DNA from 4 places in the Pseudoalteromonas carrageenovora IAM 12662 genome. Region 3 is predicted to be linked to each of the others. Evidence: predicted binding sites of a transcription regulator. Region 3 holds the regulator's gene; each other region holds the start of a gene.
What was found. The regulator sigma-54, encoded in region 3, starts transcription at its own class of promoters, with help from an activator protein. The targets are predictions, from matches to a motif close to GTTGGCACGNNNNTNGNNT.
Positions count from the first base shown of each region.

Region 1 (3,154 bases), 1.1 Mb from region 3:
CTCTTATGACCATGAGGAGGCTCATAAGTGCAAAAAATCTGATCAGTTAACCAAAATACCATGTTATCAATGTGCTAGTGGGCAGACCACTATAAATAACGCATTAAGGCCTTATAGGCTTTCAGGGCCAGAACTGCTTTAAACAAGAGTGGTTTTATAAAGCAAAGAGCAGCGTATATTTAGCCTCAAAATATAGCCTAGTCATTTGGTAGTAATACCATTTTCAAAGGCTTCCTTTCGTAGTACCTTAACTTCACATTTTCAGTTTCTATAAATCGCTAACACTTTCACGATTGAAACTATTCTAGATCTACTAATTAAAGGCTCATAATGAACATTACTATTCTTGATAACGCCACATTAGCTAACACATCTCTTGCTTGTATTGAGCAACTTGGTAATTTAACAACGTATGAACTTACCAGCCCAGAACAAGTTATTGAGCATTGCCAAGGTGCAGATGTACTTATTACCAATAAAGCAGTATTAAATCGCGATACGATTAGCCAGTTAAAACAACTTAAGCTAATTTGCGTTAGTGCCACTGGCACTAATAATGTTGATTTAGACGCTGCAAAAGAGTTTGGTATTGCAGTTACTAATGTTGCTGGTTACTCAACACCTTCTGTTGTTCAGCATACATTTTCGTTAGTGACTAACTTACTAGGTAATACTCATCGCTATCAAGCCGATTGCCAACAAGGCGCTTGGCAAAAAAGTGAAATGTTTTGCCGACTAGATTACAGTTTTAATGACCTTCAAGGTAAAACATTTGCCATTATAGGTGGTGGAACACTGGGTAAAGGCGTAGCAAAAGTAGCTGAGGCGTTTGGTGCAAAAGTAATTATTGCTGAGCGCAAGGGCGTAAAGTGCAGAGACGGACGCACCCCATTTGAAGAAGTACTAAAAACGGCTGACATAATCAGTGTTCACTGCCCTCTTACTGACGAAACTCGTGATTTAATAGCACTACAAGAGCTTAAAATGATGAAGCCAAGTAGTATTATTATTAATACTGCACGTGGTGGGATTATTAACGAAGCTGACTTAGCCAAAGCACTTGAACAAAACTTAATTGCTGGCGCTGGCGTAGATGTACTAACAAAAGAGCCTGCGGAGCTAACTAATCCCCTCGCTAATTACACTGGTAATAACTTATTACTTACACCACACATTGCATGGGCAAGCACTGAGTCAATCGTACGACTAATCAATGAGGTCAGCCTAAATATTACTGCATTTAATAACGGCGAATCTCGTAACCGCTTGGTATAACTGCATTGCTGACAAATAGTTAAAAAAACTAAAATGTGGCTGTTTTTACTAATTATTTTTGTAAATTATTAGTTAAATACAGCCCTGAAAATCTAACCAACTGAATTTAAATAACTTTTAAACTTGGCCTACTAATTGCCTTATATGATCAAAATATTAAAAACTCATTTAAGGAATATCACAATGAAAAAATCTCTATTAGCAGCGGCTCTTATTGCACCATTTTTAACCGGCTGTGTTATCGCCGTATCTGATGGTGAAGCTGAGACTCATTGGGCAGGGAAAAACTCATCAAGCTGGCAAGCACACCATAAGAATAACCGTGAGGCTATTTCAGAACTGACGATGGATAGCAGCTATCAATCTGTTTTAACGCAATTAAAAACGCCTAATTTCACAGAGCTATTAAAAAAAGATGACGATGTATACCAAGTACTTTTTTATGTCACTCATAGTAAGCATTCTGATTCTAAAACAACGAAAGATGAATGTACGCCGCCTGTATTTAAAAATGATAAGTTGGTAGGTATTGGTGACACTGCTTTAAGTATGATCGCGAACTAAACAGCAAAAAGTCTAACCTCAAAAGTCATTAGATACTAAAAACGCCAATATAAATATTGGCGTTTTGCATTTAAAAATATTCTTTTTAACGCGCTATTATTCTATCTCTACCTTCATCTTTGGCAGCATATAAGCCTAAATCAGCTTCTTCTAATAGGGCTTGCTCAGCGTATATTTGCCCGCTTTCGGTTGTTGCTATACCAATACTAATTGTTATGTGATCCGCATTTAACGATGCTTTATGCTCTATATCCAAAGCATTAACCGCACTACGTATTTTATTGGCAAATTCAATTGCGTCAGCTTTACCCACCCCAGGCAGTACTGCGGCAAATTCTTCACCACCATAACGCGCTATAAAATCACTTCCTCGCTCGCATTGAGCTGCAAGAACTTGAGCAACTTCTTTCAAGCACTCGTCGCCAGCTCGGTGTCCATAGCAGTCGTTGTAACGTTTAAAATGGTCTATATCCATAAGTAATACCGACAATGGCGTTCCACTGCGTTTACTTCTGCGCCATTCGCGAGATAAGTTTTCATCAAGGTAGCGTCTGTTAGGTATTTCAGTTAACCCATCAATAGAGGCCAACATTTCAAGCAAGTCATTTTTTTGCTTTATAAGTAGCTGATTGCGAACTCTTACTCTTACAATAGAGGGACTAAATGGCTTAGTAATATAATCCATTGCGCCTAATTCAAGGCCTTTAGCCTCGTCGTCATGACTACGGTTTGCTGATATAAATATGATAGGCACGGATTGAGTTATAGGGTTTTCTTTAAGCTGCACTAAAACTTCATAGCCATCAATACCAGGCATAATTACATCGAGGATAATTAAATCAACTTGTGTTGTTTTTACAAATGTCAGCGCTTTTTCACCACTATCAACTAAGAACACGTCGTGCTCGTCTTTAAGTGTTTTTTCAAGTACTAATCTGTTTAGCGGATCATCATCCACTATTAATACTTTAGCTCTTTTCGACATCCTTCTCCCCTAAACCATTTATAAAAACAATTACTTGCTCTAATTGCATAATAAGCTCTTTAAGTGTTGTTTCAACTGGCTCGTTAGTCGTTTTAAGGTTTCGCTCGCATACTAATGCACAATGCGATAATCGCCTAAAACCCAAATTACCAGCCACACCTTTTATGCTATGCACTAAGCGTACCAAATCATCTTTACTGGTGGTTTCTGCTATTTGCGCTAATTGAGTTTCGCACAAGTTAGCAAACTTACCAATCATGGTATTAAGCAATGTCTCGTCTAAGCTAAATTGACTAAGTGCAAACGAGCGTTCAAAAAAGCTTGGTTTTA
Region 1 covers NZ_LT965928.1:3,106,133-3,109,286, forward strand. Annotated here, with positions in the region: gene ALFOR1_RS14130 (D-2-hydroxyacid dehydrogenase) at 331-1,275, shown strand; gene ALFOR1_RS14135 (DUF3192 domain-containing protein) at 1,459-1,839, shown strand; gene ALFOR1_RS14140 (diguanylate cyclase) at 1,925-2,824, opposite strand; gene ALFOR1_RS14145 (PAS domain-containing hybrid sensor histidine kinase/response regulator) at 2,808-3,154, opposite strand, start outside.
Region 1: a site for sigma-54 is predicted at 1,398-1,416, ahead of ALFOR1_RS14135 (DUF3192 domain-containing protein). Genes of this name have one in related genera too.

Region 2 (3,154 bases), on a different contig from region 3:
TTGGCGATAAAGACCGAAGGCTATAAAAATAACTTTCAATAAAATTGTGCTTCTTTTTGTTTTTTAGAACATAAGCCCAAACAATTATTTTAAAAGTAGTACTTAAGTACCTTTAATTTATCGTTTCTGTAAATGGCTGCTTTTTATCATTTTTTTAAGCATAGTATACTTCTATAAAGCATGTACGACACGGCCTAACATTTATAAATAAATGCTCAAACGTACCGTTAATAAAAATAATTACTGTTTTTTGAAATAAAAATTAACTTATACGGTCTAGCTTACCTTAACGTTTATTAATATTTTTTAGGGAATTTTTATGACAGGTTCAATCAGTTCTGATGTGCAAAATCGTTTGCAGTGGTCACTTTTATCTCTGCGTGTAGGTGTGTTTATTGTAATGGTTATGTGGACATTCGATAAGTTTGTTAACCCTGGACATAGCGCACGTATTTTTGAGCATTTTTATGGTATTAGTGGTTCTACCGATATAATTGCTTACGTTATAGGTGCTGTACAACTTGTTTTGGTTTTAGCATTTATGGCGGGTATTAAAAAACGCCTTACATACGGTATTATTTTTGTAATGCACGGTCTATCAACGCTTTCATCTTACAACCAGTATATAGATGGCTTTAACAACTTATTATTTTTTACTGCGTGGCCAATGTGGGCAGCATGTTTTGCGCTTTATCTATTACGTGACCAAGACGTAAAATTTACTGTTAAATAATCTTTATTTAAAGCAAAAAAATGGTTATAAGCCATAAGGCTTATAACCAATAAGTACACAAGGGAGTGTATGGAAGTCGGTTTTAATGCATTGCATCGTTGTACTGCTCAGCAAGGCTCTCTTTTTGCCCTTCGGTCAAAGCTTTACCCGCTAATTGAAATACTTCATGTTCTTCTTCACTTAAATGGTGATGTACTAAATGGTGCAGTTTTTTAGCCGCAATTAACCAAGCAGACGAGCTCATTTCGGTATCTTCAAGTTGTTCAATTAACTCATCAATTTCATGATGCTCTGCAACGCTGTGGCGTGCCTTTTCGTGCGTTAAATCATCAAACATAAGTGGATTATAAAAATAACGCTCTTCAAATTTAGCGTGATCTTCTAATTCTGTTTTAAGCTCGTCCATTAGCTTGTGGCGCTCAGTTGTATCGCCGTGCGTTTGAATAAGTGCATCTACCAATTTACGTTGTTTATCATGATCGTGACGTAGCGCTTCAAATATATTCATAACTAATCCTTTACTTGCTCTTTAATTGCTTACAAATATTGAAGCAAGCTAAATGCCATGATTTAACTTTTTGAATTTAATAGGTTTATATTTTTTCGTTTGCTCATGGGAGTATGTAGCCTGTAAGTTTTACAAGCACGCTTATGCAATATTTTCAGGTTTTAGCTCTACAGAACCTTACAAATATTTACTGGTTGTATATTTTAGTGGAGTGATAAAGTGTTAGCGTTATTTAGGTACAGGTTTTACATAGTCGTTTTATATATGTGGTTTATAAAACTTTAATTAATAGGATTGTTTAAGGATGAATATAAAAACCTTCACTACAGCACTGCTACTATGTGCATTGTTAAGTGCATGTAGTACAGCCCCGTATTCTGATCGAAGCTTATGCATAAAAGAAGCAGAAATAAATGAGCCAAATGGCTCTCAAACAAGCTCAGAAGTTTATAATAAATGTACAAGTGCTCAATTAAAAAAGAATGCTAAAGAGGATACTTTTTTTGATGAAGTAGGTGTGTTTTTTATTGACCTATTTGTTTTGATAGCCGACTAAATAAGCAACCTTGTAGCTATAATATAAGGCAGAAGGTGCGTAAAATAGGATTTATTATGAAAGCGTTTTTAGCTTTATTATCGCTGTGTATATTTTTAACTGGCTGTGCTGCTCAGCCTTATGCGGGCTCTGCAAAATGCATGGAGCAAGCTGATATAGCTTATGAAACAGATTTACATAAAAATGAGCCACTAGATAATGAATGCAAAGCTACAAAAGTAAATACGCCTAATAAAGAGTTTGAGAATCATAGTATTGTTGATAGAAGTCTTTTACAGCTAATCGTTAGTGTTTTAAATGGTATATTTAGATAGTAAAAATACAATTAAATAAGGTATGTATGCAGGAAGAACTAAAAGCAAAAATTATAGCTGTGTGCGATAAAAAAATAGCAGCCAAAGGCGAAAACGTAGGGCTTTCTTTTTACGCTTTTTTTGCAAATAAAAATACGGATCCTGAGATGCTTATGCAAGCAGCTACGTGGTGGATACACACCCATAAATTAGATCACTTTGAAAAAGCCCACAAAATAAAACAGATGATTATTGAAGGTGACTAATAACGTATATTTACGCGATTGCTATTTGGTTTCTGCCATTTTCTTTTGCTTTATACAGCTGTTGGTCTGCATGTTTAATAAGCACATCAAGTGATTTAGAGTGAGTATTACTTATTGCAACACCCACGCTAAAGGTAATGTTTATTTTACTCGGTAAGGCTTCTATTTCACGGCAATATTCAGATAAAGTGAGCGCTAAGTTCTCAAACGTGTCGTTAATTTTATGCTTATCTAATGTATTCAAAACAAACAGCCATTCTTCGCCGCCGTAACGCCCAAATGTATCATTTTCACTTAGCGTATCTTTAGCGGCTTGAGCAAACTTAATCAGTACTAAGTCCCCTGTGTCATGGCCAAATTTGTCATTAATATTTTTAAAGTAGTCTAAATCAACAATCGCAATTGATGCTGGTTTGTTGGCTAACAAATTATCAGCTATTTGCATTACTCCACGGCGGTTTAAACTATTAGTTAGGTAGTCGGTTAACGCAATAGTATGATATTTTTTTCGCTGACGTATTTGGCGGTAAAATAAGAATAACGATACAAGAACTAAAATGAATGCAATGGATGCGCTTAAGCGCCAAATTATTTTTTGTTGGTGTTCTTCGATTGCTTGAAGTTTGTTGATATCTTTTTCGAATTCTAGCTGCGATATCTTGTCTTCTCTTTCTTTTACTTCGAACTTAATTTGGAGTGCTTTTATGTTACTTTCGCTCGTTGCTTCATAGTGCTTTTTTGTATAAACGAGTTTATCTTCGATTGCTTCAAAGGCATCGTCAATGTAGTTCAGCTTTC
Region 2 covers NZ_LT965929.1:414,511-417,664, forward strand. Annotated here, with positions in the region: gene ALFOR1_RS18180 (hypothetical protein) at 320-733, shown strand; gene ALFOR1_RS18185 (hemerythrin domain-containing protein) at 816-1,241, opposite strand; gene ALFOR1_RS18190 (hypothetical protein) at 1,546-1,797, shown strand; gene ALFOR1_RS18195 (putative periplasmic lipoprotein) at 1,854-2,111, shown strand; gene ALFOR1_RS18200 (DUF6500 family protein) at 2,138-2,356, shown strand; gene ALFOR1_RS18205 (tetratricopeptide repeat-containing diguanylate cyclase) at 2,367-3,154, opposite strand, start outside.
Region 2: a site for sigma-54 is predicted at 1,283-1,301, ahead of ALFOR1_RS18185 (hemerythrin domain-containing protein). Genes of this name have one in related genera too.

Region 3 (3,154 bases):
AAAATTTCTATTGATGAGAACGATATTACTCTTTTACCTATGCATAGTCGTGCTAGATTAGGCATAGGCTACTTACCACAAGAGTCATCAATTTTTAGAAAACTTACCGTTTATCAAAATTTAATGGCTATTTTAGAAACGCGGAAAGAGCTTAACAAAAAAGCAAGAGAAGATACGCTTAACAACTTGTTAGATGAATTTAGTATTCAACATATTCGAGACAGCCAAGGTATGGCTTTATCGGGTGGTGAGCGACGCCGCGTAGAAATTGCACGCGCACTAGCTGCTAATCCTAAATTTATATTGCTCGACGAACCCTTTGCAGGTGTAGACCCTATATCGGTGTTAGATATAAAGAAAATAATAGAACATCTTAAAAATCGTGGGATTGGTGTATTAATTACCGATCATAACGTAAGAGAAACCCTTGATGTTTGTGAAAAAGCCTACATTGTTTCTCATGGAGAGTTAATCGCTTCTGGTACACCAGAGCACGTATTAAATGATAAAACGGTACGCGATGTTTATTTAGGCGAGCAATTTAGGCTGTAACATTTACGCCATGTCTTTAAGCATCTGCTAGTATTAATTATAACAACATAAAAGGATTGTTAGAGATACATGAGGCAATCATTACAGCTGCGCATGGGCCAGCAACTTACAATGACTCCACAACTGCAACAAGCAATTCGTTTGTTGCAACTCAGTACATTGGATCTCCAGCAAGAAATACAAGAAGCGCTTGATAGCAATCCGCTTCTAGAAGTAGATGAACAAGATTACACGGAAGAATCAGCTGGCAAAAACGAGCAAAAAGCAGATAACGATGAATTAACCGTAAGTGCTAATGCCGACGAAAAACCAAGCGAGTACGAGCAAGACAGTGGTGAAGCACTTACTAAAGACACAGTAAGTGACGAAATGGCTATGGATGTAAGCTGGGATGAGTACATGAGCGCAGCTCCTGCTTCATCATCAGGCCCTATGCCAGAAGATGAGTCTATTTACCAAGGTGCTTCAACCGAAACTCTTCACGAATACCTAATGTGGCAATTACAGCTCACGCCGTTTAGCCCTACTGATGAAGCAATTGCAATAGCGATTGTTGAAGCAGTCGATGACTCAGGTATATTAACGCTAAGCTGTGAAGATATTTTAGAAAGCTTTAATCAAGAGAACGACGACGAGGGCGAAGTTGAACTTGATGAAATAGAAGCCGTTTTAAAACGTATTCAGTTGTTTGATCCGGTGGGTATAGCAGCTCGTAGCTTACAAGAGTGTTTGTGTATTCAGCTAAATCAGTTTGATAAAGATACGCCTTTTATCAATGAAACAAAGATGATTTTAACCGATCATATTGATCTATTAGCGGCTCGCGACTATCGTACATTAATGAAGAAAACTAAGCTCAAAGAAGACGAGCTTAAAGAAGTAATGACGTTAATTCACACTCTAAACCCTAAGCCAGCAGATACTATTGTAAGGGAAGAATCAGAGTATGTGATCCCCGATGTATCAGTTAAAAAAATAAAAGGCCGTTGGGTAGTTGAGCTAAACCCAGATAGCATGCCTAAGATACGTGTTAATAGCCAATATGCAGCTATGTCACGAACAGTTAAATCTAGTGGTGATAGTCAATTTATTCGCTCTCATTTACAAGAAGCTAAATGGTTTATAAAGAGCCTAGAGAGTAGAAACGACACACTACTAAAAGTAACTAATTGTATTGTTAAGCAACAACAGGGCTTTTTTGAACACGGTCCAGAAGCCATGAAACCTATGGTTTTAAACGATGTTGCTGAAATGGTAGAGATGCACGAGTCGACTATTTCGCGTGTAACTACTCAAAAGTATATGCACACGCCACGTGGTATATTTGAGCTTAAATACTTTTTCTCAAGCCACGTAAGCACCGAAAATGGTGGTGAGTGTTCATCTACAGCAATACGCGCTTTGATTAAAAAACTGATTGCCGCAGAAAACTCAGCAAAACCATTGAGTGATAGTAAAATTGCGGATATATTGGCTGAGCAAGGAATTAAAGTAGCTAGACGCACAATCGCAAAATACCGCGAATCTCTGGCTATTCCACCGTCTAATCAACGAAAGAGTTTGATATAAGACGCAAAACAAAGAGGAAAACGCTTATGCAACTAAACTTAACTGGTCGTCATGTAGATGTTACTGATTCATTAAGAGACTACGTAAATAATAAATTTGCAAAGCTAGAAAGGCATTCTGATCATATAAACAATGTTCATGTCATTCTCGATGTAGAAAAACTTAACCAAAAAGCTGAAGCTACAATCCATGTAAGTGGTGCAGAGTTATTTGCATCTACCGAACATCAAGACATGTATGCTGCCATAGACTCGTTGATTGACAAGCTCGATCGTCAAGTTATTAAACACAAAGAGAAGCTTGCTCGACACTAATATGATGAAATTAAGCTCACTTATATGCCAGGACTGCAGCAAAGCTGCGGTCCTTTTTAATAGCAAAAAAAGAATTTTAGAGTTTATTAGCGAACTCGCTCATGAAAAGCTTCCTTATCTTTCTCAGCAAGATATTTTGTGTGCTCTAATGAATAGAGAGAAGCTTGGTAGCACAGGCATAGGCCGTGGTATTGCAATTCCTCATGGAAGAATGAGTGGCGCAGAAGAGCCATTAGCAATAGTGCTTGTAAGCGAGACAGCCATAAATTTTGATGCGATTGATAACCGCCCTGTTGATATATTTGTTGCACTCATCGTACCAGATGGTGATAACCAACAGCACCTAAAGACTCTCGCAACCATAGCTGATAAACTAAATGACAAAGAATTTTGTAAACAGTTACGCTGTGCAAAATCCGATGCTGAGCTTTACCAAGTTATTGTTAATCAATCGTAGTTTAAAAGGGTGATAAATGGAGTTAATTATCATAAGTGGCCGCTCTGGTTCTGGGAAGTCGGTTGCTTTACGCGTTGTAGAAGATTTAGGTTATTATTGCGTAGATAACATTCCAGTAAACCTACTGCCTTCTTTAGTGCGAAGCGTATCGGATACCTACGATAAAATTGCTGTAAGCATAGATGTGCGTAACATCCCTAAAGAGCAAGATGAGTTTAACGATATTCTTGAATACCTCCCGGGCTTTGCAAATCCCACTTTA
Region 3 covers NZ_LT965928.1:592,033-595,186, reverse strand. Annotated here, with positions in the region: gene lptB (LPS export ABC transporter ATP-binding protein) at 1-552, shown strand, start outside; gene ALFOR1_RS02765 (RNA polymerase factor sigma-54) at 622-2,121, shown strand; gene hpf (ribosome hibernation promoting factor) at 2,148-2,435, shown strand; gene ALFOR1_RS02755 (PTS sugar transporter subunit IIA) at 2,440-2,892, shown strand; gene rapZ (RNase adapter RapZ) at 2,909-3,154, shown strand, end outside.

Region 4 (3,154 bases), 1.2 Mb from region 3:
CTGTGATTAAAGTAAGGTGGATTAGAAATTACAACATCAAATGGCTTCGTGTATTCAAACGCTTGTATTGTTGTATGCACTACGTTGATATTAGGCCATGGGCTATTAGCACTGTTTTGAAGCGCTTGATTGTAAGCAGCTTCATCAACCTCTACAGCGGTTATTGCAAGATCATTACTTCGCTGCTGGCACATTAACGCTAGCAACCCCGTGCCGGTGCCTATATCGAGTAGTGACTTTGCATCACTTAAATTAGCCCACGCGCCAAGTAAAATGCCATCGGTTGAGACCTTCATTGCACACCTGTCGTGCTCAACCTTAAATTCTTTAAACGTAAACCCTGACATTTTTTCACCTTTTCGTTCACCAACTGGCGTATAGCGCGTATAATTGCAGGTAATTGTCCCTTATTTTAGACACTCTATGCAATTTTCTGAATTTGATCTTGATACCAAGTTACTCGACGCCATTGATAAAATGGGTTACGAAACGCCAACTAGCATTCAACAACAAGCTATTCCTGAGGCACTACAGGGGCGCGATATTTTAGCATCAGCACCTACTGGCACAGGTAAAACAGCGGCATTTTTAATTCCTGCCATTCAATACTTATTGGATTTTCCACGTCGTGAACCTGGTTTTGCCCGCGTATTAATAATGACCCCAACACGTGAGCTGGCGTATCAAATTCATGAACAGTGTGAACTACTTGCTAAACGCACGCACCTAAAAATTGGCGTGGTAACGGGCGGCATTAACTACGGTACTCACAAAGAGATTTTTGAAAAAAATAATGATGTATTAATTGCCACTCCAGGGCGATTAATGGAATACCTAGAAACTGAGAATTTTCATGCTGAACATGTAGAAATGCTTATTATTGATGAAGCAGATCGCATGTTAGACATGGGTTTCAAAAAAGAAATGAGCCGTATTTGTGACGAAGCTAAAAACCGTCGTCAGTGCTTTTTATTCTCGGCAACGCTTGAAGGCGACAGCGTAGAAAGATTTGCAGAAACAACGCTAAACGACCCTGCTCTACTTGAAGCTGAATCGTCACGCAAAGAAAAAGCAAAAATTCACCAGTGGGTTCACCTTGCTGATGATTACCACCATAAACTAGAACTTTTAGTAAACACCCTAAACGGCCCAGACGTAACTAAAGCTATTGTGTTTGTTAAAACGCGTGAGCGCCTTGAAACGCTCATTGGTGAGCTTACTAATAATGGCGTAAAAGCGGCGTGGTTACGCGGTGAAATGCCACAAGATAAGCGCATGAAAGCCATGGAAAACTTTCACAGTGGCCGTACTAAAATACTTATCGCTACTGATGTTGCAGCGCGTGGTATAGACGTATCAGACATCAGCCATGTAATTAACTTTGACCTACCGCGCACCGCAGATGTATACGTACACCGAATTGGTCGTACAGGCCGTGCTGGTAAAAAAGGTGTAGCAATATCGCTTGTTGAAGCACACGACATTGGCATTTTATATAAAGTAGAGCGCTACATTGAGCAAAAACTTAAACGCCGTGTAATTAAAGGTATTGAGCCGCAGCATAAAGAAGCTAAGCCGCCGGCTAAAAAGCGTAAAGATCCGGTAAAAATGAAAGCTAAGAAAAAAGCGAAGGTTAAAAAGAAAAAGTAACCAAACAACATTTTTATATTAAAGCCGGCATTAGCCGGCTTTTTAACAAAAGCCTTATAGGCTCTGCCCTTTGTACCTGTTACAAATGTAACCCGAGCATGTAACTCATACTCAGTAAAATGTAATTATTGCCCACCTGAATTCTCACTTAATAAAATATCCTTATATTTCAATACATTAATTTTGGCACTGAAATTGTAACTGTAAGAATAACTCAGCAAACAATTGCTGCACTATTCACCGTAATGTAAGGATAAAGTTATGAACCGCTTCAAGTTAACTATCGCTTTAGTATCATTTTGTTGTTTATTTTTATTAGCTTGCGCTACAAAGGTAAGTGCAGCAACCAACATGGCCGTAGTAAGCAGTGTAGCCACTCAACCTAACTTGCAGCAATCAATAACGAATACATTACGCACTAACCCTAATTTAGAGCTAAACGATATTCGAGTGCAGGTAAAAAATGGGGAAGTTGATTTATACGGTGAAGCACAAACAGGTTTTCAGCGTGCACTAGCTCAAAAGTTTTTAGAAAATATGGATGGGGTTAAAATCATTCGCAACAAAATTAGCGTTATTTAATACACCTCTTTCTTAACTTATTGCTCAGCGCTGCTTGTTACTCCAACACAAGCGGCGCTTTTTATTTTAATTCTTCTAATTGTTTAGCCACATCACTTATTTTAAAACTATTTTTTTGCGAATAATAACTATCTACAAACACTTCTTCAAAATTGCTCACTGTAGAGCCTTCATTTAGCTCAAAAGGAAAACCCTTAAGTTCCTTTGTTTTTGTGTTGAACTTATAAACAAAATTGTCACCACTTATACCTGCAGAAAAAACATATTGTTCGTTATTTAACCACCCTCCAGTTTGATGAAACAAACCGATATTAAAGCGATTAGTTGTTTGATGAAGTCCAATCTTGATTATATGCCTTTCATTAAATGCAGACTTGGTTATTTCAATAGTTGGTACAAACCAAAAACCTTGGGTGTCCCCTGCAAAAACGGCTAAAAAATCACCACCTGGCGACCAACTAACTAAACTACTTTCAGACTTCATATCCGGACATAAAGAGTTGTCTTCATCGCAAAATTCTAATAACTCTTTTCTTCTCACGTATGCATTTTCATCAGGTAAAGTTAGCTTGGATATAAAATTATTATCGCGATCAAAAAAAGTAATTCCTGCGTTATCATTTTCAACTGTTAATTGATAACTTAAACCATACCGTTTATTAAGCTCTTTAGTATTATCTTGCTGAGTATTATTTAATGAATTGCAGCCTATAATAAAACTTAAAATAAATAAAATGATAGAACAATGAGTTATGCTTTTTTTATTCATGTAAATGCCGAGCCACTTGTGGTAGTGATTTTAATAATCCTGATGAATCTTTTGGTACAATAATAACACCAGATAACCAGTTAAATAAATTCAAAGGTGTTTTTTCGTAAAGGCTAGCACCAATACCATCCCAATGAACTTCATAAACATATC
Region 4 covers NZ_LT965928.1:3,035,901-3,039,054, forward strand. Annotated here, with positions in the region: gene ALFOR1_RS13790 (tRNA1(Val) (adenine(37)-N6)-methyltransferase) at 1-347, opposite strand, end outside; gene srmB (ATP-dependent RNA helicase SrmB) at 424-1,650, shown strand; gene ALFOR1_RS13800 (BON domain-containing protein) at 1,912-2,232, shown strand; gene ALFOR1_RS13805 (hypothetical protein) at 2,294-3,001, opposite strand; gene ALFOR1_RS13810 (hypothetical protein) at 2,994-3,154, opposite strand, start outside.
Region 4: a site for sigma-54 is predicted at 1,833-1,851, ahead of ALFOR1_RS13800 (BON domain-containing protein). Genes of this name have one in related genera too.